Regions from separate parts of the Pararhizobium capsulatum DSM 1112 genome, predicted to be linked through region 3. Evidence: predicted binding sites of a transcription regulator. Region 3 holds the regulator's gene; each other region holds the start of a gene.

Region 1 (7,452 bases), 450 kb from region 3:
GCATGCGCGATGCCAGCATCGGGCAGAGCGTCAACGCCACGAAGGCCGACAGAAGGATCGCAAAGGCCAGCACGAAGCCGAATTCCCGGAAGAGGGCACCGGTCTGGCCGGGCAGGAACGACAGCGGCACGAACACCGCCGCCAGCGTCGCCGTCGTGGCGATAACCGCAAAGAACACTTCCAGCGTACCGAGCACGGCCGCTGCCCGCGGCCCGAGCCCTTCGGATCGCCGTCGCACGATATTCTCCAGCACCACGATCGCGTCATCGACCACAAGGCCGGTCGCCAGCACGATCGCCAGCAGCGTCAGGATGTTGATCGAGAACCCGGCAAGATAGATCGCCGCGCAGGTACCAACCAGCGCGATCGGCATGGTCAGCACTGGAATGAGCGTCGCCCGCCAATCGAGCAGGAACATGTAGATGACGAGCGTCACGATCACGACCGAAGCGAAGAGCGCAATCTCGACCTCATGGATCGCCCCGTCGATGAACACCGCGTCGTCGCTGGTAACCGCCAGTTGCGTGCCCTCAGGCAAGATCTGCGCAATGGTCGCAACCGCCTTCTTCACGCCTTCGGATATATCGAGCGTGTTGGACTGCGCCTGACGAATGATGCCGAGGCCGATGCCCTGGCGGCCGTTCGAGCGCAGCGATGATGTACCGACGTCAGGCCCGAGCGTGACGGTGGCGATATCGCCAAGCCGGATATTGTCTCCAAGCACCAGTTGCTCGAACTGCTCCGGCGTCTGCAGGTCGGCCGTCGCCCGCACCGAGATATCCTGGTTGGCGCTTGTCAGCGATCCCGCCGGTACGTCGAGTGAGGCCGTCGCCAGCGCCGTCCGCAGGTTGGCGATCGTCAGCCCGCGCCCGGCAAGCTTCGACTGGTTGACGTCGATGCGGAAGATCTTCTCCTGCTCGCCATTGATCTGGACATCAGCGACGCCCTCGACGGCGGCAAGCCGGTCGGTGATCTCGTTTTCGGCAAGCAGCGTCAGGTCTTCCATCGACAGCGTGTCGGAGGTGAGCGCCAGCCGCATGATCGGCTGGCTGTCGGAATCGGCCTTGACGATGGTCGGTTCGTCCGCATCGTCGGGAAGCTGGCCGGAGATACGGCCGACAGCATCGCGCACGTCGTTGGAGGCCTGCCCGATATCCGTCGTGTTGGAAAACTGCAGGGTCACCCGGCTCTGGGCATATTGCGAGGTCGAGGAGATGTTCTTGATCCCCTGCACGCGTGAAACCGCGCCCTCGATAACCGAGGTAATTTCCTGATCCACAGTTTCCGGAGCGGCCCCATCGAATGTCGTGTTGATCGAGACGACCGGCTGGTCGACCTGGGGGAGTTCGCGGATCTCGATGCCGTTCAGCGCCGCAAGGCCAGCCACGACGATCAGCGTATTGACGACCAGCGCAAAGATCGGCCGGCGGATGAAAAGTGCTGTGAAGCCGGCGGTTCCGCCCTTTTTCGGGCCCCCGCTCACTTTACCACCTCGGCTTCCGAGACCTTCTGCTCGCCGTCGCCGCTACTTTGCTTCTTCTGCCGCTGCTGGCCCTCGCCCTGCTTCAGCAGCTTCACCTCACCGCCGTCGCGCAGGCGCTGCACGCCTTCCATCACCACGTCCTGGCCCTTGGAAAGCTCCGCTTCGACCAATACCTTGTCGGAATTGCGCTGGATGATCTTGACCGGAACCCGCTGCGATTTCCCATCCTCGACACGCCAGACATAGGAGCCATCGGCACTCCACTGGACCGAGAGCGGATTGACTGTCGGGAAGGTATCTCCGGGGAAACGGGCAATGACCGAGAACGACATGCCAGCGCGCAGCGTATCATCCGGATTTTCGATGCGGGCACGCACGCGCAGCGTCCGGCTGGCCTGATCGACACGGTTGTCGATCGCATAGATGGCGCCCGACAGCTCGGATGCCGGAATGGCGATCGCGGAGGCCGAGATTTCCTGGCCGACCGAAATCTTGTTGGAGAAACGCTCCGGCACCCAGAAATCGACAAGAATCTGCGACCGATCATCAATGACGGCAATCGGCGTCGAGGTCGTGACGTAATCGCCCGGATTGACCGTGATGATGCCCGCAATGCCCTGCGAGGGCGCCACGATATCGCGGCGCTTCAGATCAAGCTCCGCCTTCTGCAGGTCAAGCTGGGCTGCCTGCTCGGCAAATTCCGCTTCACGCAGAATGGCAACGGACACCGCATTTCCAAGCTTGCGGTTGCGATCGACCTTTTCCTGGGCACTTGCCACGGCCACGCGCGCCTGTTCCGTCGCAACCTTCTGGTCGTCGCTGTCGAGGCGGGCGATGACCTGCCCCTTCTCGACCCTGTCGCCGGACTTGACGAGAACCTCGGTCAGATTGCCGGTCGAAAGCGGCGTCACCGTCACGGAGAGGATGGCATCGCCATTGCCGATCGCCGAAAGCCGGTCGTTGACGACAGCTTCGCCCACCGGCTCCGTCACCACGAGCGGTGGGGCATTGGCAAAACCGCCGCCGTTGCGCCGGTTTCCGCCGTTACCGCCCTCGCCCTTGGCTTCAGGCTTTGCCACCAGTGCGACCACGCTTTCGGGAACACCAAGGCCGGTCAGCTTGGCTGCAGCTCCCGGCACAAAATGGACCCAGGCAGCCAGCCCGACGACGAGCACGAATGCACAGATCAACAGCTGTTTCCAAAGCCGCATGAATATCTCCAGATCGGAATTTCGATCCTGGCCATTTCGCACCAGACAGGCGCGATGCGCAGGACATGAATTGTTTTCGTTGAACTATCGGCTTTTGCGGCGCAGCAGGCAATCCCGGAATGCCATCATTACGCAATTGTAATAAAAGCAGATTTCATCAAATTGAGGGCGGAAAGGCATGCCTGACCGATATCGATCGGCATCTGTGGGAGGCAGTCGGCAATAGGCAGTAGGCAATAGCGAAGAGATAGTCCGATGACCGCGCCGCGCCTTCAGGCCAGTGCGCTCCTACTGCCTATTGCCAACCACCTGCTGCCTCCCCAACCCCTCCCTTCAGAATAAAAGCAGAACGCAATTCTGGCCTTTCGCCCCCGAATCACTACATTGAGCCGCATGAGTAACGGTTTTGACGACATTCCCTTCTTCGACGAGGAGCCGGCACCGCGCGATCAGCGCCAGTCCGCGGCATCTCCACCTGCCGCACAAGGCGGTATCGCCGCCCGCGCCATGGCCGCGCGTGATGGCGCCCGCCCGGCTGCCGCCTATCTCTCCGGCCTGAACGCGGAACAGCGCGAAGCGGTCGAGACCATCGAAGGCCCGGTCCTCGTGCTCGCGGGCGCCGGCACCGGCAAGACCCGCGTGCTCACCACCCGCATCGCCCATATCCTCGCGTCAAACCGCGCCTTCCCCAGCCAGATCCTCGCCGTCACCTTCACCAACAAGGCGGCCCGCGAGATGAAGGAGCGCGTCGGCGTGCTCGTCGGCGGCGCGGTCGAGGGCATGCCCTGGATGGGCACCTTCCACTCCATCGGCGTCAAGCTGCTCCGCCGCCACGCCGAACTCGTCGGCCTGCGCTCGGATTTCACCATCCTCGATACTGATGACGTCGTGCGCCTCATCAAGCAGCTGATCCAGGCCGAAGGCCTCGACGACAAGCGCTGGCCGGCAAAAACCTTCTCGCAGCTGATCGACGGTTGGAAAAACAAGGGCCTCGGCCCCGCCGATATCCCCGAAGGCGACGCCCGCGCCTTTGCCAATGGCAAGGGCCGCGAGCTCTATACCGCCTACCAGGCCCGCCTGAAGACGCTGAACGCCTGCGATTTCGGCGACCTGCTTCTCCACCCCATCCGCATGTTCCGCGCCTATCCGGATGTGCTGAAGGAATACCACGCCAAGTTCCGCTACATCCTCGTCGACGAGTATCAGGACACCAACACCGCCCAGTATATGTGGCTGCGCCTTCTCGCCCAGCGCCCCAAGGGCGAGCCGCAGAATGTCTCCTGCGTCGGTGATGACGACCAGTCGATCTATGGCTGGCGCGGCGCGGAGGTGGACAACATCCTGCGCTTCGAAAAGGACTTCCCCGGCGCCAAGGTCATCAAGCTCGAGCGCAACTACCGCTCGACAGCCCATATCCTGGGTGCTGCCGGCCACCTGATCGCCCATAACGAAGGCCGCCTCGGCAAGACCCTGTTCACCGATCGCCACGACCCGGACGACGAGAAGGTGCAGGTCCACGCCGCGTGGGATTCGGAAGAGGAAGCCCGCGCCGTCGGCGAGGAGATCGAACAGCTCCAGCGCAAGCAACACAAGCTCAACGACATGTCGATCCTGGTGCGCGCCTCCTTCCAGATGCGCGAGTTCGAAGATCGTTTCGTCACGCTCGGCCTCAATTACCGTGTCGTCGGCGGCCCGCGCTTTTACGAGCGCATGGAAATCCGCGATGCGATGGCTTTCTTCCGCCTCGTTTGCCAGCCGGCCGACGATCTTGCCTTCGAGCGCATCATCAACACCCCCAAGCGCGGCCTCGGCGATACCTCCGTCCGCGCCCTTCATGATTACGCCCGCGCCCGCGATATCCCGATGCTGGCGGCCGCCACCGATCTCATCGAAACCGACGAGATGAAGGCCAAGGCCCGCAAGTCGCTGTTCGATGTCGTCACCATGTTCAAGCGCTGGCAGGGCCTGCTTGAAACCACGCCTCACACCGAGCTTGCCGAAACCATCCTGGAGGAATCCGGCTATACCGACATGTGGAAGGCCGACAAATCGGCCGAAGCCCCGGGCCGGCTGGAAAACCTCAAGGAACTCATCCGCTCGATGGAAAGCTTCGAATCCATGCGCGGCTTCCTCGAACACGTCGCGCTCGTCATGGACGCCGAGCAGAACGAAAACCTCGATGCCGTCAACATCATGACGCTGCATTCGGCAAAAGGCCTGGAGTTCGAAACCGTCTTCCTGCCCGGCTGGGAAGAAGGCCTGTTCCCCCACCAGCGCGCGCTGGACGAAGGCGGCCGCTCAGGCCTGGAGGAAGAACGCCGCCTCGCCTATGTCGGCCTGACGCGCGCAAAGCGCCGCTGCCACATCTGGTTCGTCTCGAACCGCCGCATCCACGGCCTGTGGCAATCGACGCTCCCCTCCCGCTTCCTCGATGAGCTGCCGGTCACCCATGTCGATGTCGCCGAAACGGAACAGTCCTATGGCGGCTACAACCGCGGCGGCTACGGCCAGTCGCGCTTCGACAAGCAGGAGCCCTTTGCCAACAGCTACTCCACCCCCGGCTGGAAACGCGCCCAGGCAAACCGCACGGACGCCACCCGCGACAACTGGGGCACCCGCTCCGGCGTCTCGATCGAGCGCATCGGCTACGGCGAAAGCGGCCCCAAGGCCCGCACCATCGACGGCGAACTCGTCGCCAAATCGACGGTCGACACCCCCTCGAAATTCAACCTCGGCGACCGCGTCTTCCACATAAAATTCGGCAACGGCAACATCGCCGGTATCGAAGGCAACAAGCTGACGATCGACTTTGATCGCGCCGGGCAAAAGCGGGTGCTGGATGGGTTTGTGGAGCGGGTTTGAGGGGTAGAAAACTTCGAATGTCTCGATGACCTCGTGCTTGTTATCCTTATCCTCGGGGCCGCTTGGACCGCCACCCTGCCGCAGTGGAGGATAATCCACCTGACTCGAATTCCCCATCTGGAGTTCCTATGGCTGGAAACAACCGAAGCGGAGGTTCGATCTTCAGAATTACGGCAGAAGCGATGGGCGTGGCGTAAGGGCGGTGGCTTTTGCGCCAATGGCGACTGTTGCAGGTCTCTGGTCAGTTCCACCAAACAACGAGAAAACAGGGTGAGATATGGTTGAAAATAACTTCCCAAATGATGAAAACGGGGCCGTGCTCAACCGAATGCAAGGCGAGGGTCACAACCTGTCCGCCCCACGGGATATTGATTTTTCGATTGTTTTTCCAAACGAAGATTCAGCACAATTCTTTGCTGCTCAAATTAATCAGCATTTCGATAAGGTTGTGTATTTGGAAACGGAAACCGCCCGGGCTTTGAAATGGGAGGTAACAGCAACCCGATATATGGTTCCCACCCATCAGGATATTGCAAAAACGGAAGAACTGCTAGCCAGCATTGCTGCGCCGTTAATACCAACCGTCATTGATCAGAACTCTTGCGCCCATTTGCGTCGGCCGATCGACATGATGTTCCATGGTCGGTCCTGCAGTGTTTTCCAGGCGTAGCAACAGTGGTCGACGATATCCTCGTAGGACTTGAAGACGCGGTTTGAGAGCCAGTTGTCCCTCATGAACTGCCAGATGTTTTCGACAGGGTTCAACTCGGGCGATTTGGGTGGCAGCGGCAGGATGGTGATGTTTTCCGGGACGAGGAGATTGTTGGACATATGCCATCCGGCCTGGTCCATGATGAGGACGGCGTGTGCGTTATCGGCGACATTGCGGGATATCTCGATCAGGTGCTGGTTCATGGCATGGGTGTCGCACGACGGCATGACGAGCGCAGCAGCCTTGCCCTGCTTCGGGCAGATGGCACCGAAGATATAGGCCGATCGGGTTCGCTGGTCGTGTGGCGCGGACGGCCTTGTTCCCCGCTTGGCCCAACGACGCGTAATCTTGTTCTTCTGGCCTATACGAGCCTCGTCCTGAAACCAGATTTCGATCACTTTGCCCTTGGCGGGGCCGGCGGCGATTTCTGCCACAGCGGCGGGGAAGTTATGGAATGGCTCGCCCCTCCGTCCCGCGTCATGCATTTTGCATGAAGGGATTTAACAAGGAGCAGAGCAATGCAGATAGCAGTGTTAGGTATCGATCTTGGAAAGAACAGCTGTAGCGTTGTCGGACTGGACGAGCGCGGCCAAGTCGTGCTTCGGCGGCGGTTGCGCCGTGAGGGTGTTGTCAAACTCGGCTCAACCCTGCCGTCCTGCATAATGGCAATGGAAGCATGCTGTGGTGCCCATCATGTTGGTCGGCAGTTGCGGTCTCAGGGGCATGACGTTCGGCTTATGTCACCCGAATATGTTCGTCCGTACGTGAAGGCTCAGAAGAACGATGATCGCGACGCGGAGGGAATAGCAGAGGCAGCCACGCGTCCGACCATGCGTTTCGTTGACATCAAGGAAGAAGAGCAGTTGGACATGCAGACCCTCCATCGAGCGCGTGACCGTCTAGTCGGAGAACGAACTGCTTTGATCAATCAATTGCGAGCGATCCTTTTGGAGCGCGGCATTACCGTTCCACAAGGTCGTCGTAAGCTGGAGATCTGGCTGGACTTGGACGCTGACGAAGAGAGGCTTTCGCTCAGCCGCCGCACGGTGGCCCTCATCGCAGATATGCGGGCACAGTGGAGTGAGATGGATCGCCGCATTGCCGCTTTTGACCAAGAATTCAAAGCCTATGCCCGATCTGATCAACCATGCCGCCTACTGGGCACCATCCCCGGCATCGGGCCT
Region 2 (7,452 bases), 1.4 Mb from region 3:
TCTTCATGTTCGGGGAGGGGAGGCCGAAGCTTTTCGCTGATGGTCCGATTAGTTTCCGGGGACCACTGGCGCCCATCCCGAAAGCACACTATATTCCCGATGCGGTCTGCGCTTCCCGACAGGAACCACAATCCCTGGGGCCATACTCGATCCAACGGGAGCTGTCCCTGACCAGGCTCGTGGGCCTGGACATATGGCGCCCACCTACGTTTGTAGGCACCCAGGATCGTAAACATCCATCGGTTGTCGTGGATCGCACTTTTCCCTTTTCCCTGGATTTTATCACGAACGACAACGCGTGCTGCGCGCGCAGAGATGATAATTTCGACTGGGGTATCAGGAAATAAGGTCCATGCGCGCGGCGCGGAAGATTGCTTCCGCCACGTTGCCGGCTTGCAGCTTGCGCATGGCCGAGACGAATGCATCATCAATGCGGTCGTGGGAAATATCGGTTTCGAGGGTGATGTCGTTGCGGGTCCGTCCACGGGCCGCGAGCGCAAGGCACCGCAATTCCAGTGCATTGAGTTCCTGAAGCAAATTGTCCTTCATGGACATGCCATTCCCATTTCTACAGCTCTCCGCGGAAAAACCCCGTGGCCACCGAACTGTGTTTCTGCTGATTTCGCTTGTTCTTGCACCGCTCGATCGGGCTTGGACAGCGAAACCCCGCAGGATGATGAACAGACTGCTAACCATGTTTCATTTCGAGCAAGACGTTGCGCGGGCTTAAAAAGTTGCGCAGGTTGCAGTTTATTGCGCCGGGGACACGACAGATCCGGAGAGAAGACGATGACATCAGGGGCTCTATTCCAGTGACACCCAGGGAACTGAAAAATAATCTGCGCAAGGAGCGGCTTGCTCTGCGCGATGCTCTCGATCCCCAGGCGCGCATTGCAGCAAGCCTGTCCATCCTTGAGCATGCGGGAGAAGCGATCGAGCTTTCGCCGGACACGGTGGTTTCCGGCTTCTGGCCCATACGCTCGGAAATCGATGTTCGCCCGCTGATGGTGCATTTGCAGGAGCGGGGCGCGCGGCTTTGCCTGCCGGCCATCATCGACAAGGAGACTATCGTCTTTCGCGCGTTTTCGCAGGCTGCGGATATGATCGGGACGGGCTTCGGGACGTCAGGGCCGGGACCGGATGCTGCCGTGCTGGATCCGGACATCATGCTGGTGCCGCTTTCGGCATTCGATAGAGGCGGCCATCGCATAGGCTACGGCGCCGGCTATTACGACCGGGCGATCGACCGATTGCGGGCCAAAGGTAAGACACCGAAGCTGATCGGGATTGCATTCGACTGCCAGGAAGTGGCATCAGTGCCCGCCGAACCGCATGACGTGGCGCTCGATGCCATGCTGACGGAAAGCGGCTTTCGTATTTTTGGATCGGGGATCGACGGATGAGACTTCTGTTTCTGGGTGACATGGTGGGCAAGACCGGCCGTACGGCGGTCTGGGATCGATTGCCCGGCCTCGTCAGCGACCTGAAGCTCGATTTCGTCATCGTCAACGGCGAGAATGCCGCCGGCGGCTTCGGCATCACCGAGGAAATCTTCCTCGAAACCATCAATGCCGGTGCCGATGTCGTCACCACCGGCAATCACGTCTGGGACCAGAAGGAGGCCGTGGTGTTCTGCGAACGGCACGACCAGTTCCTGCGACCTGCCAACTATCCGGCGGGGACGCCCGGACGCGGTTCCAACCTCTATTTCGCCCGCAACGGCGCGCGCGTGCTGGTCGCCAATATCATGGGCCGGGTGTTCATGCACCCGGAGCTTGACGATCCCTTCAAGTCGGCCGAGGCGATCCTTGCGGCATGTCCGCTGAAGGAGCAGGCCGATGCCATCATCTTCGATTTCCACGCCGAAGCGACGAGCGAAAAGCAATGCTTCGGCCACTTCGTCGATGGCCGCGCCAGCCTCGTGGTCGGTACCCATACCCATGTGCCGACCGCCGATCACCAGATCCTCAATGGCGGCACCGCCTATATGAGCGATGCCGGCATGTGTGGCGACTATGACAGCTCGCTCGGCATGGAAAAGGAAGAACCGCTCAACCGGTTCATCTCCAAGATGCCGAAGGGCCGCTTCGAGGCAGCGTCCGGCCCCGCGACGATCTGCGGCCTCGGTGTCGAAATCTCCGATCGCACCGGCCTTGCAGAAGCCGTGGCTCCACTTCGAATCGGCCCACGTCTTGCTGAAAGTATTCCGGCGTTCTGGGAGTGAGATGACACCGGGCTCGCCTCCTAAGCCGTTCGCGCCTGAGCCTGGCGATGACGCGATTGTGAAATAGCCGGCGCGCAATCCGCTTTACCTGATGTCGCTCATGCCTATCCTGCGCCGTGCAAATCCTTGCAAGCGAGGTGCATGATGCTGCGTTATGCCATCTACACATTTGCCGCGATCGTGCTTTTGCATACCCTCTGGCCAATGAAGGCCCATGCCCAATCGGCAACCCCGGTGCCGAGGGTCAGCCAGTGCCAGGCGATTGCCGGCGCGCTGCCGTCAGCTACTTTTGCAAGCTTCACGCCACCGATTTTCCCGGCCCAGGCCGCAGGGGAGGAGGTGTCGATCACCTATGTCGGCCATTCCACCTTCCTGATCGAAACGCCCGGCGGCATTGCGATCGCGACGGATTATAGCGGCTGGTACAAGCCGCCGCGCCTGCCGACGGTCGTAACGATGAACAAGGCGCATTCCAGTCATTTCACGCTGACGCCCGATCCCGCAATCAAGCATGTCCTGCACGGTTGGAGCGATGACGGAAAGCCGGCGGACCACGATCTCGTGGTGGGTGATGTCTCCATCCGCAATGTCACCACCGATATCCGTTCCGGCTACGGCGCCATGGAACCGAACGGCAATTCGATCTTCATCTTCGAAGTCGCAGGCCTGTGTATCGGCCACCTCGGCCACCTGCATCACGAACTGGACGACAGCCATTATGCAGAGATTGGCCGGCTGGATGTCGTCATGGTGCCGGTCGATGGCGGCCTGACGATGGGGGCGGAAAGCATGAGCCGGGTCGTGAGCCGCCTGCGGTCGGCGCTCATCCTGCCGATGCATCGCCGCGGGCCGCCGATCGATAATTTTCTCTCGATGTTTGATGAAAAGTTCGATCGTTCATTTGCCGAGAGCGACAACGTTATCGTCTCGCTCCGCTCCTTGCCAGGCAAGCCTTTGATTTATATCCTCAAGGGCGTGTGACATAGCCTTGCATGGGACCATCCCGCGGCATGTCTTTGGAGATCGCCCCATGTATCTTCGTGCGCTGCTGTTTCTCGTGTTGCTGCCGCTGGTCGCGCAGGCTGAGGGCGTCCCGCCGCCGCGAATGCCGACCGCGGAGGGTAGCGCGACCAAGGCGACGCCAGATGTCGCCGGATCCATGGGTGAGCAGGAAGAGTTCGTCCTGCCCTCCGGCAATATCGGCTGTATCTACACTCCGAAAGGTGGCACGGACGTGTATCGCCCTGCCGATGGAGGGCCGGAGCTTGTCTGCGATCGGGTGGAACCGCGTTATGTCAGGGCTGTGCTTTCTCGAACAGGGCCGGGGGATCTGCTGCGGGACGTCGGTGATCCCAGCTGCTGTTCAGCAGGCCCGGTGCTGGACTATGGCCAACGCTGGTCGGCAGGTCCTTTCAGCTGCCTCTCCACACGCAAGGGGCTCGCCTGCAAACGCGACGACGGCCATTCCTTCTTTCTCAGCCGCGCGCGCATCGAGACAAACTAAAAAATCGCCCCCTGCTGGACGAAAAGCGCCGATGAAACTATAAGGCGCCCCAATCCTGACACGACAAGCATTGCAAAGAGGGCGCCATGGCCGGCCATTCACAGTTCAAGAACATCATGCACCGCAAGGGCAAGCAGGACTCCGTCCGCTCCAAGATGTTCTCCAAGCTCGCGCGCGAAATCACCGTTGCCGCCAAGGGAGGCCTGCCCGATCCTTCCATGAATGCACGCCTGCGCCTGGCGATCCAGAACGCCAAGGCCCAGTCCATGCCGAAGGACAACATCGAGCGCGCCATCAAGAAGGCGTCCGGTGCCGACAGCGAGAACTATGACGAAGTGCGTTACGAGGGTTATGGCCCGGGCGGCGTCGCCGTCATCGTTGAAGCGCTGACCGACAACCGCAACCGCACAGCCTCCAACGTCCGCTCGACCTTCACCAAGGCCGGCGGCGCGCTTGGCGAAACCGGTTCTGTCTCCTTCTCCTTCGATCGTGTCGGCGAAATCACCTACAAGCTTTCCGTTGGCAATGACGACAAGGTCATGGAAGCCGCGATCGAGGCAGGTGCCGAGGACGTGAGCACCGACGAGGAAGGCCACACGATCATCTGCGGTTTCGAGGATATCGGCGAAGTCTCCAAGGCGCTCGAAGCGACGCTCGGCGAAGCTGAAACCGTAAAAGCCATCTGGCGCGCGCAGAACACCGTTCCGGTCGACGAGGAAAAGGCGCAGTCGCTGATGAAGCTGATTGATACGCTGGAAGACGATGATGACGTCCAGAACGTCTACACCAACTTCGAAGTCTCCGACGAAGTCATGGCCAAGCTTTCGGCCTGATTTTGAGGAGTGTCACATTCCCATCTCTGTTCCGTCATACTCGGCCTTGAGCCGAGCCTCTATCAGTCTCTCCATTTGTGAAGATAGGCTGGAAGATCCTCGACTCTAGGATGACGCGGAGTGTGAGGCCGGAACAAACTCAGCCCGCTCCGGATGCCGGAGGCGGGCTTTTCGTTGCCTGATGAAAGCTCAGGCGGCGTCGCGACCGTCGGCTGCGGCCAGTTTCTTCTGCGCGTCGGCAAAGAGCCGCACCGATTTCAACCGCGCATCCATGTCGAAGATCGGCATGGAGACGATCAGTTCGTCAGCGCCCGTATTTCGGATGAAGGTTTTGAGCTTTTTCTCCACCGCCTCAGGCCCGCCGACCACCGCATAGGTCATAGCCTGATCGACGAAAGCCTTTTCGCTTTCGTGCCAGAGGCCATCCATGCTGTCGACTGGTGGCGGAAACTGGCCGCGGGCATTGCGGCGCAGCGCCACGAAGGACTGTTGCATGGAAGTGAAGAGATAATCTGCCTCCTTGTCCGTATCGGCGGCGACGCCCATGATCCCGACCATCGCATGCGGCTGGTCGAGATACTCTGAAGGCTCGAAGCGCTCGCGGTAGATTTCCAGAGCCGACATCAGCATGTCCGGTGCAAAATGTGAGGCGAAGGCGAAGGGCAGGCCGAGCATGCCGGCCAGATGGGCGCTGAAGTGGCTGGAGCCGAGGAGCCAGATCGGCACATTGCTATCGGCGCCCGGAATGGCGATCAGCCCCTGGCTTTCACCGACTGGCGCAAGCAAAGCCTGCAGTTCCACGACGTCATTCGGGAAATTGTTGGCGCTCGCCTCCATGTTGCGGCGCAGCGCCGCTGCCGTGCGCATGTCAGTTCCCGGCGCCCGACCAAGCCCCAGGTCGATGCGGCCCGGATAAAGGGCGGCCAGCGTGCCGAATTGCTCTGCAATCACCAGCGGCGAATGATTCGGCAGCATGATGCCGCCCGAGCCGACGCGGATCGTATTGGTGCCTGCCGCCACATGGGAAATGACGATCGAGGTCGCGGCGCTGGCGATACCTTTCATGCCGTGATGTTCGGCAAGCCAGAAGCGCTTGTAGCCTTGCGCTTCGGCTTCCTGCGCAAGCCTGCGGGAATTCGCCAGCGCCTGCGAAACGGTAGAGCCTTGCGTGATGGGGGAAAGGTCGAGGATGGAAAAGGGGATCATCGTCATGCCCTGGGAAAATGGATCTTTTCCCTCATGTAAGTGCTCCCGTCGCGAATCCAAGGCGGAAAGGTGACGGATTGATGCCTCGGTCGGGAGGGAGCGCCTGTGGTTTGTTTTTGTTTTGTTCACATTTTACTGGCAGCTTTCCGCCGATGACATTAGGGTTCACGGCATGACGACGACGATTCGCATTATTGGCATCGACCCCGGTCTGCGGCGCACCGGTTGGGGTGTCGTGGATACGCTCGGCAACTCGCTGCGCTTTGTCGCCTCCGGCACGGTGACCTCGGATGGCGACATGGATCTCGCCTCGCGCTTGTGCCAGTTGCATGACGGTCTTGCAGAGGTGATCCACAGCTACAAGCCGGACGAGGCGGCGGTCGAGCAGACCTTCGTCAACAAGGATGCGGTTGCGACCTTGAAGCTCGGTCAGGCCCGCGGCATCGCCATGCTGGTGCCGGCCCGCGCTGGACTCAAGGTTGCCGAATACGCTCCGAATGCTGTCAAGAAGGCCGTGATCGGCGTCGGTCATGGTGAAAAGCAGCAGATCCACATGATGCTGAAGGTCTTGATGCCGAAGGTCGTCTTCAAGGGCAATGATGCCGCCGATGCGCTCGCCATCGCCATCTGCCATGCGCACAACCGGCAAGCCCTGTCATCGCGGCTTGCGGCATTGGCCGGCTAACCACTGATGCGACGCTGCGGGTCACCCCATTCCGCCACCGCAGCCAAGCGATTTCCATACGCAAAGGACAATGACCGATGATCGGCAAGTTGAAGGGAACGATCGATGAGATCGGCGAGGACCATGTGGTTCTGGACGTGCACGGCGTCGGCTATGTTGCATACTGCTCGGCGCGCACCCTGTCGAAGCTCGGTTCCTCGGGTGAAGCCGCAATCCTGTTCATCGAGACCTATGTCCGTGAAGACCAGCTGCGGCTGTTCGGCTTCTTGACAGCCCTGGAACGCGAATGGTTTCGCCTGCTGCAGAGCGTTCAAGGCGTCGGCTCCAAGGTGGCCTTGGCCGTTCTTTCCGTTCTGACGCCCGGCGAACTTGCCAACGCGATCGCACTTCAGGACAAGACTTCGGTTTCGCGCGCGCCCGGCGTCGGCCCGAAAGTCGCGGTGCGCATCGTCACGGAACTGAAGAACAAGGCGCCGGCCTTCGCAGGCGAGGCTTCCGCCAATATTGGCCTCAAACAGGAACTGGGCGAGGGCGTTGCCTCGGCGCCGGTTTCGGATGCCGTTTCGGCGCTGACCAACCTCGGATATTCCCGCGATCAGGCCGCAAACGCTGTTGCCGCCGCCCTGAAGAACGGCGGCGAGGGTGCTGACAGCGCCAAGCTTATCCGGTTGGGGTTGAAGGAGCTGTCGCGATAGGTTGTTGCGAAACGGCGGAAATTTGCTAAAATTTCTTCCGAAACGAATTTTGTAGGAATTTCTCGATGTTTTGGGAGCTTACGCTTTCGCCGAAAGGGCAGGTCACTATCCCCAAGGAAATGCGGGAGGCTCTCAACCTTCGTCCGGGCGATCAGCTCATTTATTCTTTTATCGATGGCGAAGTGGTCGTCACGCCCAAGAACGTGGATTTCAACGATCTGGGCGGGCTCCTCGGTAAACCACCCGCTGGGGTGGCGAGCCTGGATGAGGTCGATTCCTCGGTTCTCAAAGCCGGCGGTGCCAAT
Region 3 (7,452 bases):
CGATCCAATCGATCGTGCGGGCCGGCGCGGTCATCAGCGGCCAGCCTCGGCGAGCGTGCGCAGGGTACCGATCATATCGCTGTAGGCCTCGATCTTGCCGCCCTTGAAGATGGCGGAACCGGCGACGAAGACGTTGGCACCGGCAGCCGAGATATCAGCGATCGTATCGGCTGCAACCCCGCCATCCACTTCAAGCTCGATTGGCCGATCCCCGATCATCGACCGGATCGTGCGGATCTTGTCGAGGGCGGAGGTTACAAATTTCTGCCCGCCAAAACCAGGATTGACCGACATCACAAGAACGAGGTCCACGGTATCGAGGACGTATTCGATGACACTGGGAGGCGTTGCGGGATTGAGCGATACGCCGGCTTTCTTGCCGAGATTACGGATGGTCTGCAGCGACCGATGCAGATGCGGACCGGCTTCGGCATGAACCGTGATGATATCGCAACCCGCCTTTGCAAAGGCCTCGAGATAAGGATCCGCCGGAGCGATCATCAGGTGGCAATCGAACGTTGCCCTGGTGAACGGTCGCAGAGACCTGATGACATCCGGCCCGAAGGAGATGTTGGGCACAAAGTGGCCGTCCATTACGTCGAGATGTATCCAGTCGGCGCCCGCCTCGGTCACATCGCGAACTTCCTGGCCGAGTTTTGCGAAATCTGCGGCGAGAATCGACGGGGCGATGCGTATTGGCAATGTCATGATGTTTGGCTCCAGGCGTTTTCCGGGCAATAGCACCGCTGTGGTGCGCAAACAATATTGCGAGCAAGATTCCGTGCTCGCGACAGCCTTTTCAGGCGTGTGGAGGCGATTGAGACCAAACCGGCAGAGTATCCCCATCCATGGGCGTAGCATCGTGCACGCCCCTTGCGATAGCGCGTGCCATCGTGGAGGCGGCAAGGGCACAGAGCGTGACGAAACCACGCTCATCGGGTTTCACGCCGCTCTTCCCGGTGGCGAGGGCAAAGACAATATCACCATCAAATGGCGTATGCGCTGGCCAGAGCGCACGGGCGAATCCGTCATGGGCGGCAATCGCCAGTCGCTTGGCTTCTGCCTTCGTCAGCAGGGCGTCGGTGGCGATTACGGCGATGGTGGTGTTGCGCATTTCCGCGGGCTTGCCGCCCATCTTGGTGCGGATAGTGCGCGCTCCTTGCGGGAAAGGGTGTGGCATGCCGAGACCGCCGAACTCATTGCCTTCCTCGAAGGGAGCTGCCCAAAAATGCCGGGAACTCGCAATCGTCGCGGAACCCAGCGCGTTGACGGCAACGAGTACACCGATCGTCATGCCGCCTTCGATCGCCGATGCCGTGCCGAGCCCGCCTTTCAAGCCTGCCGTGAGCGCCCCGGTGCCGGCACCGGCGCTGCCGGTCCGAAACGCCAGACCGGCATTGCGCACGGCATCATAGCCAAGCTCGCGATAGGGCGGATATCGACCCCACGACTTGTCGCCACCATTGAGCAGATCGAAAAGAATGGCGGCCGGAACAATGGGCACGCGCGCGGGGCCAACGGCAAAGCCGCGACCGTCTTCGGCAAGGGCGCTCTGCGCGCCGGACGCGGCGTCGAGCCCGAAGGCGGATCCGCCGGAAAGAACGATGGCGTCCACTGCCTGGACCGTATTGTGTGGCTCAAGCAAATCCGTTTCGCGGGTACCGGGGGCGCCGCCGAGCACCTGGCAGGCCGCAATCGCCGGCTCATCACAGACGACGACAGAAACGCCGGATTTCAGGCTGACGTCCTCGGCATTGCCAACCTTGATCCCGGCGACATCGGTGATGGAGTTGCGCGGGCCTGGCCGCATCGTCAGTTCACCTGTTGGGCTGGCTCGACGAAACGGTCGTCGCGCCATTCCAGCAGCCGATAGGGTGTCGGCTTCAATTCGTGGTCAGCGCCAAAGCTAACAGTGCCAATAGCTGTTTCGAATGATCCGCGCGCCACGGCGGCGCGCAGCGGGATGTCTTCGGCGGCAGCCTTGTCCTTCGCCGCTTCAAGCAGGGTAACGGCTGAGAAGCCTGGCAGGACATAACCTTCCGGCACGATGCCGGCCTGATTGAATGCAGCCGTTGCATCTGCGGCTGCCGGCTGGCGTGCATAGTCGGGCAGGGCAATCGCCAGCACACCATCTTCCAGTGGCACCGGATCGTCCGCGGCATTCAGCGCTTCTCCACCCATGAAGATGAGACCTCCATTTTCCGCCTTCGCATCCCGTGCAATCACCGCAATATCGGACCGGTCGCCGCCCACGAAAACATGGGTAGCGCCGCTTTTGACCAGCCTGCGCACGAGGGCGACCTGCTGTTCCTGGGCAGGGCGGTAGGTATCGGCAAAGAGCGGCGTCAGGCCGATCTCGGCGAGGGCGCCCTTGATGCTCTCAACAAGTTCACGCCCATGGATCGTGCCATCATCAATCAGCGCCAGTGGTTCGTTCTTCCAGCGCGCAAGAATTGCTTCCGTGATCTTTGTCGATTCCGCGCCGGCATTCGGAACAAGACGGAAGAAGGGCCAATTGTTCTTGATCGCGTCGCCCATCAGGATATCGGAGCGGACACTGAGCGTGATGGCTGGAATATTGGCAGGGGCGAGAACGGGCATGGCGGCCTCGAGGCTTTCCGTGCAGAGAAAACCGATCGCAGCTTCGGCGCCGCTATCGACAATTGCCTTGGCAAGGTCCGCGCTGCCCGAAGCCTCGCACGTCTCGGCAATGGGTATGATTTCGGTGCCACGATCCTTGGCTTTGAAGCTTGCACCATCGGTGATCTGCTTGCTGAGCAGCGCGAAGGGACCTTCGGCCGGAGCGACAACCGCGATCTTGAGACCGGCCGCTGCAGCCGGCGATGCAATTATAATCGCAGCCATGGCAAGACTTGCTGTCAGTCGACGCATTCGCAGTTCCATCCCAAATTTTCGGCGTGTTCCGTTGATAGCTGCTGTTTTAAAGATGTGGCCTTTGGGGTCAAAGGAAAAGATCACGGCGCTGTGTCCAGATCTGCACTTGCCGCTTACATATTTTCCGCCAACGACTATGTGTAAGGCCATACATTGTTCGGAGAGTTTCGTGTTGCAGACGCTTGCCCTCGACCCCGTTTCCTATCGTGACGCCATGAGCCAACTTGCCGGCCATGTCCATATCGTGACGACAGCGGAGGGCGAGGCCCGTCGCGGCGTAACGATTACTGCCGCCTGCTCGGTGTCAGATGATCCTGCGACCCTGCTTGTGTGCCTCAACCAGGCCAACGTGCGAAATGACATCTTTCTGACTAGCGGTTGTTTTGCCCTCAACGTCCTGGGCGCCGATCAGATAGGGTTGGCCAACGTATTTTCAGGTCGCGAACCCATCGAACCTGAATACCGGTTCGACCACGGCGATTGGGGCACGCTTTTGACGGGTGCGCCCTCGCTAAACGGTGCAATGGCTGTCTTCGATTGCGAGGTGATCGACGTCAAGCGCATCGCAACGCATATGGTGCTGTTTGGCAAAGTAGTCGCGATGCAGACTGCTGAGGCCAGGGAAGCACTTGTCTATCTCAACAGAGGCTACCGCTCGGTTTAAGCGACAGCGATATTTGAGCACCCGTTAAAACACGGGCATACCATAGGTCTAAGCCGCGCCGTCTAGTTTGACGCCCTCACGGGCCGTTAATCACCGGAGCCGGTCTGCGGCGTTGGATCCTTGTCGACAGGTGCCGGTTGCTGCGCTTCGTTGCTCGGCGAGGTAGTCGTGGCCTAGCTGTTGGAGACGCCAGTTTCCGCGGGTGTCATCGGAGTGGTCTGCTGGGTCCGGGTTGAAGCGTCATTATCGGTGCTCTCACCGAACAGTTCCGCACCCGCCCACGCGACAATAGCCAAAAGCAACCCGCAGATCAGTACGATAAAAACAGGTTTTCCCAGTCCGCCCTGCCGCGCCTCGTTTGTGGTCGCCTTGACTGTTCTATCTTCGTCTACGCTCGAAACCCTGTCGCCCCGTTCATCCAAATGGGTCGCCATCGCTCAAACTCCTTCTCACGGTCGAACTGAGAGGGCAACGGGACAGACTGGCAAAGGTTCCTCCCAGGCGATGAACAACAGAAGTTGCGGAGGGGCCTGGCGTGCAGGAAAAGAGTTCGAACGAGTGCGGACTTGGTTTTGGAGTGCACGTTAAAAGCGGAGGGTGCATCCTCGAGTTTCAAAATTTACAGGCTATGCAAAGCCTCAAGCGCGACTGGGAGCGCAGACGGCAGAGGTTTTTCGCAACGAAAATATGTTGATGTTGAGCCACCCAGTACTTAACCGCAAAAATGCAGCCGTAAGCACTTGTTTTCGTGGCGGGAAAAATTTGGAGGCCTCGCCCGGAATTGAACCGGGGTACAAGGATTTGCAGTCCTCTGCGTCACCACTCCGCCACGAGGCCTCTCAGGTCCGATCACTCGGGCCGTTGCGAGCGTTTAGAATCATCCTAGACAAATCGCAAGGGGAATATCCGCGAATGCTGTGATTTTTCCCGTCTTTGATTGAGGCGCGAACGCCGGAGCGCCTCAATGATACTTGCGAATGAGGCCGACGAGCTTGCCCTGGATTTTCACCCGGTCCGGGCCGAAGATCCTCGTTTCATAAGCCGGATTTGCGGCCTCCAGGGCGATAGAAGCACCCTTGCGACGAAAGCGCTTCAGCGTCGCCTCTTCATCATCGACGAGGGCCACAACGATCTCACCGGGGCTGGCGGTGTTAGCGTTGCGGATGATGACGGTATCGCCGTCGAGGATACCTGCTTCGATCATCGAATCGCCGCGCACTTCCAGAGCGTAATGCTCGCCGGCACCGATCATTTCGAATGGTACGGAGATATCATGCGTGTTGTTCTGGATAGCGGAGATCGGGACACCCGCCGCGATTCGTCCCATCACAGGCACATTGACGGAGTTGGTTTCCGGCGGGCGAGCTTTGGCGGGGGGCGGCGCTACATCCCGGCTCCCCTGGATGACGCTGGGAGAAAAGCCGCGCTTGGGCTGAAGACTTGGCGAATAGGCCTCCGGCAGCTTGATCACTTCGAGCGCACGCGCCCTGTTCGGAAGCCGGCGAATGAACCCACGTTCTTCCAAGGCTGTGATCAAACGGTGGATGCCCGATTTGGACGCAAGATCCAGGGCATCCTTCATTTCGTCGAAGGACGGCGGCACGCCGGATTCCTTCATGCGCTCATGAATGAAAAGCAGCAGTTCCTGTTGCTTGCGGGTCAGCATGACATTTCACTCCGGAATTGCGAAACAAATCAAGAACAGACACTATATGTTCCATTTGTGTTCCGCAAGTGCTTAAAACCACGTGAATTCCGGAAAGGCACATGAAAAAAATGCGGCGTTGTCGCTGCTGTCCGTTTGGCCGCTCAATGATAATAGTAGCAGGCGCAATCGGCCTTGCAGTCGTCGCTGTCGCTCCAGACGCGAACAGCAAGCTTTCGAGCAGCACCTGCTTCGTCAAGGCGCACGCCAAGAAGCGTTGTCGCTGCCAGCTTCGGGCTAATCGCGTTCACTTCCACGGCAGAGCCGACCTGATGAACGCCCTGCTTTGGCGTCCATGTGAAGAACTGAAGGCTGTAATGCATAGCGATCCTCCGTAACAACTGCATTGCCGCGGGTTCATGATTGGATTCTACCACGATTTTCGACACGCGTCACCGTTTTGCAACTCTACCCGAACGAGTTGATTGTTCAATTCTGGAAGCAGTGTTCACTGGTTTCGATCTTTAAACGGTGAACGATAGGGGCGATATTCCCATCAAGAACGTCACAAAGCCCTTCGGGAGAACGACGATGAGAGAGCCCCTTTTTCGCTTCGGAGATTTTGCAATCTGGTCAGCCATCCTGGGCACCGTGGTTGGCTACCAGCTGTGGACCCACGCCGCGTCTGCGCCGCTCACCACTGCGCTCGTCATTGTCGGCGGTTAACGCCCTTCAAGACCAAATACATTCGGTCGGCGACGTCCGTCACCCGGTGATCGGTAGCCGGATACGAAACAAGCCGCCTGCACGAAAAGTGAAGGCGGCTTGCAAATAAAAAGCGTCAAGCGTTGACGGATCAGGCCTTGCCCGCGATCAGCATGAAGGCCGGAATGTCGTCACCAAAGCCAACGGGCGTCGGGCCATCGTCATGGTCGCGGCGGTAGCGGTTGCGACGGTCGCGGTTGTCATCATTGGCAGGATACGGCGCAGAAGCATTCCGATTGCCATTGCGCTGGCTATTCTGCGGCTTGGTTTCTGCCTTACGTTCTGTTCTCACGGGTTCCGCCTTTGTTGTCGTCACTGCTTCGCTTGCGATCGCAATATCGTCTGATTTGGTGTCCGATTTGTGACTGGACGCGCCTCTATCGGTGTCGTTCCGCCGGCCACGCTTGCCATCACGATCCCGACCACGATCCGATTTGCTGCGGTCGGACTTGCCGTTGTCGAAACTTTCCATCGGCGCCGGAAGGGCCGAAAGGTCGCCATTCAGCCATTCGATCTTCAGATCGATCAGCTTTTCGATGGCGTCGGTGAACTTGGTGTCCCGCTTGGTCACCAGCGTGAAGGCGGCGCCTGAGCGACCGGCACGACCGGTGCGACCGATTCGGTGCACATAGTCTTCCGCATGGATCGGCACATCGAAATTGAAGACGTGGCTGACATCGGGGATATCGAGGCCGCGAGCAGCAACGTCCGATGCGACCAGCAGCTTGATGCCGCCATCCTTGAAGTTTGCCAGCATCGTGGTGCGCGAGCGCTGATCCATGTCGCCATGCAACGCGCCGACCGAAAAGCCGTGACGTTCGAGAGAGCGGAAGAGATCGGCGACATCAACCTTGCGATTGCAGAAGATGATCGCGTTCTTCAGCTCCTGCTGTGCACCGATGAGGTCGCGCAGAACGGCGCGCTTCTCGTAGTCCTTCGCATGGGCCGCAACGAAACGCTGCGTCACGGTCTTGGCGGTGGAGGAGGGCGGCGCCACTTCGACCCGTTCCGGGTTCTGCAGGAACCGGTCGGCCAGCTTCTGGATTTCCGGAGGCATGGTGGCAGAGAAGAACAGCGTCTGGCGGGTGAACGGAATAAGCTTGGCGATGCGCTCGATATCGGGAATGAATCCCATATCCAGCATGCGGTCGGCTTCGTCGATGACCAGGATTTCAACGCCGGTCATCAGGAGTTTGCCGCGCTCGCAGTGATCAAGCAGGCGGCCGGGGGTGCAGATCAGCACGTCGGCGCCGCGCTCCAGTTTGCGATCCTGCTCGTCGAAGGACACGCCACCGATGAGCAGCGCAATATTGAGCTTGTGGTTCTTGCCGTATTTTTCGAAGTTTTCGGCAACCTGCGCAGCGAGTTCGCGCGTCGGCTCGAGAATCAGCGTGCGTGGCATGCGAGCCCGTGCGCGTCCCTTTTCCAGGAGCGTCAGCATCGGTAGCACGAAGGAAGCGGTCTTGCCTGTGCCGGTTTGAGC
Region 4 (7,452 bases), 1.1 Mb from region 3:
TCCGCATGATGGTCGATGTCGGCTCCCTGGATGCGCTCGATGTGCTGTCCACCGCAGCCTCCGTCATTGCCGAGGGCGAAGTGCTGCAACTCTCCGTCGCCAAGAACATGGAAACGACCGAGGACGACTACCTGTCGGTCATTCGCGCCAAGACCGCGGCACTCTTTGCTGCCGCCGCCGAAGTCGGCCCGATCGTCGCCAAGACCGACAAGGCAAGCCGCAACGCGCTGAAATCATACGGTATGAACCTTGGCCTCGCCTTCCAGCTGGTTGACGACGTGCTCGACTACGGCGGCAAGGCGGCGGACCTCGGCAAGAATGTCGGCGACGACTTCCGTGAAGGCAAGATAACCCTGCCGATCATCCTTTCCTATCGCCGCGGCACGGCCGACGAGCGCACCTTCTGGCGCGATGCCATCGAAGGCGGCCAGAGCGACGACCGCAACCTCGAAAAGGCACTGGGTCTGATCAACCGCTATGGCGGCCTGACCGACACCATTGCCCGGGCCCAGCATTATGGCACGATTGCCCGCGACGCGCTTGCGCCGCTGCCGCAGTCACCGTGGAAATCTGCGCTTCTGGAAGTCATCGATTTTTGTATCGAACGCGTCAGCTGATATCCTGTCAAGTTCCGTTCACCCTGAGCCACGAAATTCTTGCTGCGTTGCGCCAAAAAAGCCATTCTGTTTCGGGAGAATGCCTGATGGGGGAAGTGACCTTCCCCCTTTGGCCTCCGATGGTCCTTTTCGGACAGATTGGTGATGGCCGCATGATCCGCAATGCTACCGATTCCGGTTGTTCGGGTTATGCGCTAATATTCTGGGAATTGATTCCGCGCGAATCCGGTAGCGGCCATCGGGACGCTCCGCAACGAAAGGCTTGTCATGCGGCAGATACACATTCTTCGCCTCCTCAGTGGTGCAGCGCTTATGGCCCTCGCCTCCTTCGCCAGCGCGCCCCACAGCTTTGCCGAGGAGACGCCGGCTGCCACTGAGACGAAGCCGTTCGATGTCAATTCGATCAACAGCTTCTCAGGCGCCTTCCTTGCAGCCCGCACGGCAGACGTCGATCGTGATCTCGATGTCGCCACCAAGCTCTACCGCACGGCTCTCGAATTCCAGCCGGACAATGTCGAAGTCAAGCAGCGGCTGATGATCACGCTTCTGATGAACGGTCAGTTCCAGGAGGGCGTGAAGGTTGCTGAACAGCTGAAATCCGATGGCTCTGTCGAGCGCATCACCACCGTTACTCGCGCCGTCGAGGCCATCCGCAAGCGGGAATACCGCAAGGCGGAGAAGCTTCTGGTCTATAACGGCCCGAACGATCTCGACCGGCTGCTCAACGGGCTGTTGATCGGCTGGGCCAAGGCCGGCTCGGGCAATCCCAAGGATGCGATCGCCTCGATCCAGGCCATGGAAGGTCCGGAATGGTTTGCGATCTTCAAGAACTACCATGAAGGTGCCATCGCTCTTGCTGCCGGTGACAAGGCGACGGCCCGCTCCAAGTTCAATGATGCCGTGCTCGACCGCAATGGCGGCGGTGCGGCCCCCGACACGTTCCTGCGGGCAGTCACCGCACTCGCGCGTCTCGAAGCCCGTGACGGCAACAAGCAGAAAGCGCTGGATGCGATCGCCGTCGGCGAGAACTTCCTCAACAACTATGCCCCGCTCAGCGCCCTGCGCACCAGCATCGAAAAGGGCCAGCCACAGGAGCAGCAGGTCCGCGACGCTGCCCAGGGTGCTGCCGCCGTTCTCTTCACGATCGGCGCTGCACTGAACCGCGAAGGTGCGGAAGACATCGTTTCGCTCTATCTGCAGTCGGCTCGGGCGCTTGACCCGGATAGCGCCGATATTCTCGTCATGCTTGGCGGCGTTGCCGAGACGCTGAAGAAGCCTGAGCAGGCTATCGAACTCTATAAAAGCGTGCCGGAAGGCTCGCCGATGCGCCGCCTCTCGGAAATGCAGCTGGGGCTGGCCCTCGCCTCCATTGGCAAGGTGGAGGAATCCAAGAAGCACCTGAAGGGCTTGCTCGAGCTCGATCCGAAGGACATCCGCAGCTATGTCGCCTATGGCAGCGTGCTGTCGGACGCCAAGGACTACAAGGAAATGGCCCATGTCTACGACCAGGCCGTCGAATCGATCGGCCCGCTTCCGCAGAAAAAGGACTGGTCGATCTTCTTCCAGCGCGGCATCGCTTACGAGCGGCTGAAGGAATGGGCCAAGGCCGAGCCGAACTTCACCAAGGCGCTGGAACTCAACCCGGACCAGCCGCAGGTGCTGAACTATCTCGGCTATTCCTGGGTCGATATGAACATCAACCTCGACAAGGGCCTGGAGATGATCCGCAAGGCTGTCGAGCTGAAGCCGGATGACGGCTATATCGTCGATTCGCTCGGCTGGGCCTATTTCCGCATGAACCGCTTCGACGACGCCGTTTCAGAGCTGGAGCGGGCCGCCGAACTCCTGGCCGGCGATCCGACGATCAATGACCATCTGGGCGATGCCTACTGGCGCGTCGGGCGCAAGCTCGAAGCCGTGTTCCAGTGGAACCAGACGCTGGAACTGAAGCCGGAAGAGGCGGAAATTCCGAAGATCAAGGCCAAGATCGAGAACGGCCTGCCGGCACTGAAGGAAAATGTTCCGAGCGCGGCCGATGCGGAGGAAACTCTGCCGAAGAAGGCAGACCCCGTGGATACGGCCGGCAAGAAGTCCTGATCGGGTTTTCCGTTCTGAACAGGATGTCAGCATGACTAGCAGGCGATGGTGGCTTGCCGCCTCTTCTCCCCAGCGGGGAGAAGAGGCGAGCGAAGGCGAGGCGATGAGGGGGTCTTTGCCTGATGTTCAGAGCCAGCCGTCCCCCTCATCCGGCGCTTTGCGCCACCTTCTCCCCGCTGGGGAGAAGAGGGAGTTGGCGGCAGCTGCCTTTCTCCTGAAGGCTCTGGCATGACTGCTGCGAATGCATCCCTGAACGAAAACCTGCCGCACTTCGACCTTGTGCAGTCGGCACCCGCCAAGATCAATCTTGCGCTGCATGTGATCGGTCAGCGGGCGGACGGGCATCACCTCCTCGAAAGCATCGTGACCTTCGCGGACCGGGGAGATCGTGTTGGCCTCTCTGCTACGGACGAGGACCGCTTCACGGTCTCGGGCAGCTTCGCGTGCGATATTCCAGCCGACGGGCCTGCCGCGTCCGGCAATCTCGTGCTCAAGGCGCGCAACAGCCTGCGTGCACTGCTGCTGCAACGTGGCCTTCCCGCGAGGCCGATGCATCTGCATCTTGAAAAGAATTTGCCAGTTGCCTCCGGCATTGGTGGTGGCTCGGCCGATGCCGCAGCAACGTTGAGGGGGCTGCTCGCGTTGTGGGCTGTTCCTCCCTTTGTGGACGATAGGTTTTCGGACGATCTCGCCGCTGTTGCGCTTCAGCTCGGCGCAGATGTGCCCATGTGCTTTCACGGCAAGCCTTTGATGGCGCGCGGCGTCGGCGAGCGGACGGAGGCGCTTGCCGCCTTTCCGGCCTTCCCGATGCTGCTCGTCAACCCGCGTGTGCCGGTCTCGACGCCCGTCATCTTTCGCACACTGACGAACAAGGCCAATCCGTCGCTTGTGCTGCCCCATCATACGGTTGCGGCCGCTGATTGGATTGGTGCACTGGCAGCCATGCGCAACGATCTTGAGCCGCCGGCCCAGGCACTTGCGCCGGTCATCGGTGATGTTTCCCAGGCCCTTTCTGAAACCGGCGCTCGCCTTGCCCGCATGTCGGGCTCGGGTGCCACCTGCTTCGGCCTGTTTTCCGATGAACATGCGCGCGATCGGGCGGCGGAGATGCTTTGCGCAGATCATCCCGACTGGTACGTTCTGCGCTGTTTCAGCATTGGAGGAGATCATCATGACACAGCTTGACGAAACAAAACCTTTTGTTCCCGTCAGCTTTGCGGTCATGACCGTTTCCGATACGCGCACGCTCGCCGATGATCGCTCCGGCGATACGCTTGCCGCCCGAATCACTGACGCCGGCCATATGCTTGCCGAGCGCACCATAGTGCCGGACGATCGCGCCGCCATCGCCGAGACGGTGCTGGCCTGGTCAAACGACCCCGCCATCGATGTTGTTATCACAACGGGCGGCACGGGCTTTACGGGGCGCGATGTCACCCCCGATGCGCTGGAGCCGCTGTTCGACAAGCGAATGGATGGCTTTTCGGCGGTCTTCCACCGCATTTCCTACGAGAAGATCGGCACATCGACGGTCCAGTCGCGTGCAACGGCCGGCTTGATCGGCACGACCTTCGTCTTCGTTCTACCCGGCTCGCCCGGAGCCTGCCGCGACGCCTGGGATGGCATCCTGAAGCAGCAATTCGACTATCGCCACACGCCCTGCAACTTCGTCGAGATCATGCCCCGCCTGGATGAACATCTGAAACGCGGCTGAGCCGAAACCTTCGCCCTTAAAACACGGACTCCAAATCCTTGGCAACGCGTGTTCCCCAGGGGACAGCGAGACCCTGCTTGTGTCGTCTATAAGAATTCCAGTAGCGGGGACAAGGGGAAGGCAGCGGGGGCAGAGGCAGATGCATCGACGGCCGACTTACATCACCGTTAATGCTGCAGGCATGCATGCCGGAGATTTCAGTCTCTCAGAATGCTGACGGTGGCACACGCCATCCCAGGCACGGCAAAAGTGGTCATACGACGCGCTGACGCGTGAAAATCCCTTTTCAGAAGTGATTTCATCAAGTACGGGCGGGTTCGAAAGAGCCCGCCTTTCTTCTTATCTCCGCGAGGGGTCACGGGCTTCCGTAGCAACCCAGGCCGGGATGATCTCCACCGCCAACCGCCGTGCCGAGAGCGCCTTCACGAGATCATCCAGCCGCTTGCCGCTCGTGGCCGCCGCCGCGTTGCGCGGAACCAGAAGACCATGCTCCAACGCGGAACCGCGGCGGAAAAGGCGTTTCAGCAGCGGTTTGCGATAAAGTCGTGCGGGCGAAAACCGCGCGGGTGCCCGGTTGAGCGCCATATATTCCGCGATATCGTCAATCCAGCGACCCGTCAGCCGCGCGCCGGGCTCCAGCACCAACAGCCATTCGCCTCGCGCCGAGCGGATCACATCGCCCAGTTCCCATTCGAGGAAAAAGCGGCAACCGGCGGCATCAGCCACCCGAGACGAACCGTCTTCGGAACCATGATCCAGAACGATGACATCGCTGACCAATCCTTCAACCGCGCCGGAGACAAGAGCCGACAGGCTCTGTGCGAGCTCGGCCTCGTTGTTGCGGGTTTCCATGATGATCGACAGCATGGCCCGTCCTACCGCATCGCAAACGGAATTGCCACATGACCCTGCCTGACACAGGCTTCAGCCTTCATTAATCATGAATCTAAACCATGGGGCGTTCCCAGTGAAATCGCGATGCGGGAATTTGTTCTTGCATTGTTCTCATTTTGGCGATAAAGATTCCCTCACGAAACCGTCGGAGAACGGCGCTGTTTCCGGGAGTTTGTTCCATGACCGATCTGTCTGAACTCAGGCAGGGCGCATTTGCGCCCGGCCACTCGGCTGATATTGCCGATGCGCTGGTGGCCAATTCCGGCCTGCGCATCGATATCGACCGCCGTCGCGGACGGGGCGCCGGGCTGAATACGACAGGCCGCTTCGAGCCCCTGGCACGCGAGACGGAGGATGACGGCTGGAGCTCGCTCGAAGACTTGCCGCCCTTCAAGACCGAGGTTCAGATCGAGAAGCCGCGGTCGATCATCAGCCGCAATGACAGCCCCGATATTCCGTTCGACCGGTCGGTGAACCCCTATCGCGGCTGCGAGCATGGCTGCATCTATTGTTTTGCGCGGCCGACCCACGCCTATATGGGGCTCTCGCCGGGGCTCGATTTCGAAGCCAAGCTGTTTGCCAAGCCGGATGCACCGCGTCTCTTGGAGCGGGAGCTGGCGAAGCCCGGCTACAAGGTGCGGCCGATAGCGCTTGGCACCAACACCGATCCCTATCAGCCGATCGAGAAGGAATGGCGGATCATGCGCCAGATCCTCGAAGTGCTGCAGGCATGCAACCATCCGGTCATGATCGTCACGAAATCGGCGATGGTGATGCGCGACATCGATATTCTCGCTGATATGGCAGAGAAAGGTTTGGCGAAGGTCGGACTTTCGGTGACGACACTCGACCGCAAGCTTGCCCGCCTGATGGAACCACGCGCCTCCACACCGGGCAAGAGGCTCGAAGCCATCAAGGCACTCTCGGAAGCCGGCATTCCGACGACGGTGATGATGGCGCCGGTCATTCCTGCCCTCAACGATCATGAGATCGAACGGGTGCTTGATAGCGGCAAGGCCGCGGGCGCGGAATTTGCGAGCTACGTTCTGCTGCGCCTGCCGCTGGAGGTGAGCCCGCTGTTTCGTGACTGGCTGCTGCGAAACTATCCGGATCGCTATCGCCACGTCATGTCGCTGGTGCGCTCGATGCGTGGCGGCAGAGATTACGATGCGGAGTTCGGCAAACGCATGAAAGGGGCTGGTCCCTATGCGTGGCAGATCGGTCGCCGCTTTGAACTGGCGGCCAAGCGACTTGAACTCAACCTGACAAAGAGGCCGCTCAACGGCGATCTCTTCGTGCCGCCGCTCGGCTTGGGCGTTCAGCTTTCCCTCCTCTAAGGGCTGGCAAACGGCCTCAAGCCGCGTTTGAAATCCGCCGGCCTTTGCCCGGCTCACGAGCATGCCGATCCCGTTCGTCCCTGTGACGGGAGCGGCCAATCCCCCGGTCGTCGCCGCATCCGGCCGGGGGGACTTGCAGGGAATCGGGCTTCTGTGCGAGTTTCCGTCCATGTCACGAAGCGCGTTGCCCGATTCCCCTTTTCTTTTCGATGATGCCTGCGGGCCGGATTTTTCCATCGAGCTCAGCGTCCGGCGTGAGGGCTTCTGGCCGATCGCGGGAACGGACGAGGCTGGGCGAGGACCGCTCGCAGGTCCGGTCGTCGCGGCGGCCGTAATCCTCGATCCGAACAATATTCCGGAGGGGCTGAATGACAGCAAGCAGCTCTCCGTTATCAGAAGGGAAGAGCTTTACGACATCATCCTGGCCAACGCGATCGTTTCGGTTGCCTCATCCAGCGCCGGCCGGATCGACCGTACAGACATTCGCAAGGCAAGCCTCGACGCCATGCGTCGCGCCGTTGCCGGCCTCGCGGTCAAGCCGGCCTATGTGCTGAGTGACGGGCGGGATGTTCCGCCGGGCATGGCCTGCGGCGGCAAGGCTGTCGTCAAGGGCGACGCCCGATCGGTCTCGATTGCGGCCGCCTCGATCATCGCCAAGGTGACGCGCGACCGGATGATGACGCGCGCCCACCTCGTCTTTCCCGTCTACGGCTTTGCCGGACACGCCGGATACGCAACCGCCCGCCACCGGCAGGCAATCGCGGAAGGCGGTCCTTGCCCGCTTCACCGCATG

Evidence for each region. Region 3 encodes LexA, which represses DNA repair genes until DNA is damaged. Its sites were predicted from a motif close to TGTTCNNNNTGTGTTCNG; they were not measured.
Region 1: the regulator LexA is predicted to act here: its motif matches at 3,029-3,046, upstream of QO002_RS15045 (ATP-dependent helicase).
Region 2: the regulator LexA is predicted to act here: its motif matches at 5,879-5,896, upstream of ruvC (crossover junction endodeoxyribonuclease RuvC).
Region 4: the regulator LexA is predicted to act here: its motif matches at 5,418-5,435, upstream of QO002_RS07400 (PA0069 family radical SAM protein).

What each region holds. Positions count from the first base shown of each region.
Region 1 is NZ_JAUSVF010000001.1:3,086,589-3,094,040, forward strand. Features, by position in the region: gene QO002_RS15035 (efflux RND transporter permease subunit) at 1-1,483, opposite strand, end outside; gene QO002_RS15040 (efflux RND transporter periplasmic adaptor subunit) at 1,480-2,694, opposite strand; gene QO002_RS15045 (ATP-dependent helicase) at 3,088-5,556, shown strand; gene QO002_RS30895 (ribonuclease E inhibitor RraB) at 5,834-6,226, shown strand; partial or broken gene QO002_RS15050 (IS630 family transposase) at 6,148-6,714, opposite strand; gene QO002_RS15055 (IS110 family RNA-guided transposase) at 6,787-7,452, shown strand, end outside.
Region 2 is NZ_JAUSVF010000001.1:4,030,560-4,038,011, reverse strand. Features, by position in the region: RNA gene ssrS (6S RNA) at 101-259, shown strand; gene QO002_RS19460 (helix-turn-helix domain-containing protein) at 337-549, opposite strand; gene QO002_RS19455 (5-formyltetrahydrofolate cyclo-ligase) at 813-1,403, shown strand; gene QO002_RS19450 (TIGR00282 family metallophosphoesterase) at 1,400-2,224, shown strand; gene QO002_RS19445 (MBL fold metallo-hydrolase) at 2,366-3,205, shown strand; gene QO002_RS19440 (hypothetical protein) at 3,255-3,728, shown strand; gene QO002_RS19435 (YebC/PmpR family DNA-binding transcriptional regulator) at 3,815-4,561, shown strand; gene QO002_RS19430 (LLM class flavin-dependent oxidoreductase) at 4,751-5,767, opposite strand; gene ruvC (crossover junction endodeoxyribonuclease RuvC) at 5,940-6,452, shown strand; gene ruvA (Holliday junction branch migration protein RuvA) at 6,530-7,147, shown strand; gene QO002_RS19415 (AbrB/MazE/SpoVT family DNA-binding domain-containing protein) at 7,213-7,452, shown strand, end outside.
Region 3 is NZ_JAUSVF010000001.1:2,637,162-2,644,613, reverse strand. Features, by position in the region: gene QO002_RS12920 (hypothetical protein) at 1-34, opposite strand, end outside; gene rpe (ribulose-phosphate 3-epimerase) at 34-708, opposite strand; gene QO002_RS12910 (P1 family peptidase) at 800-1,810, opposite strand; gene QO002_RS12905 (ABC transporter substrate-binding protein) at 1,813-2,892, opposite strand; gene QO002_RS12900 (flavin reductase) at 3,032-3,559, shown strand; gene QO002_RS12895 (hypothetical protein) at 3,733-3,993, opposite strand; tRNA gene QO002_RS12890 (tRNA-Cys) at 4,323-4,396, opposite strand; gene lexA (transcriptional repressor LexA) at 4,521-5,225, opposite strand; gene QO002_RS12880 (hypothetical protein) at 5,369-5,587, opposite strand; gene QO002_RS12875 (hypothetical protein) at 5,796-5,930, shown strand; gene QO002_RS12870 (DEAD/DEAH box helicase) at 6,061-7,452, opposite strand, start outside.
Region 4 is NZ_JAUSVF010000001.1:1,553,808-1,561,259, reverse strand. Features, by position in the region: gene QO002_RS07425 (polyprenyl synthetase family protein) at 1-617, shown strand, start outside; gene QO002_RS07420 (tetratricopeptide repeat protein) at 885-2,714, shown strand; gene QO002_RS07415 (4-(cytidine 5'-diphospho)-2-C-methyl-D-erythritol kinase) at 2,943-3,899, shown strand; gene moaB (molybdenum cofactor biosynthesis protein B) at 3,886-4,428, shown strand; gene QO002_RS07405 (glycosyltransferase family protein) at 4,768-5,295, opposite strand; gene QO002_RS07400 (PA0069 family radical SAM protein) at 5,502-6,659, shown strand; gene rnhB (ribonuclease HII) at 6,829-7,452, shown strand, end outside.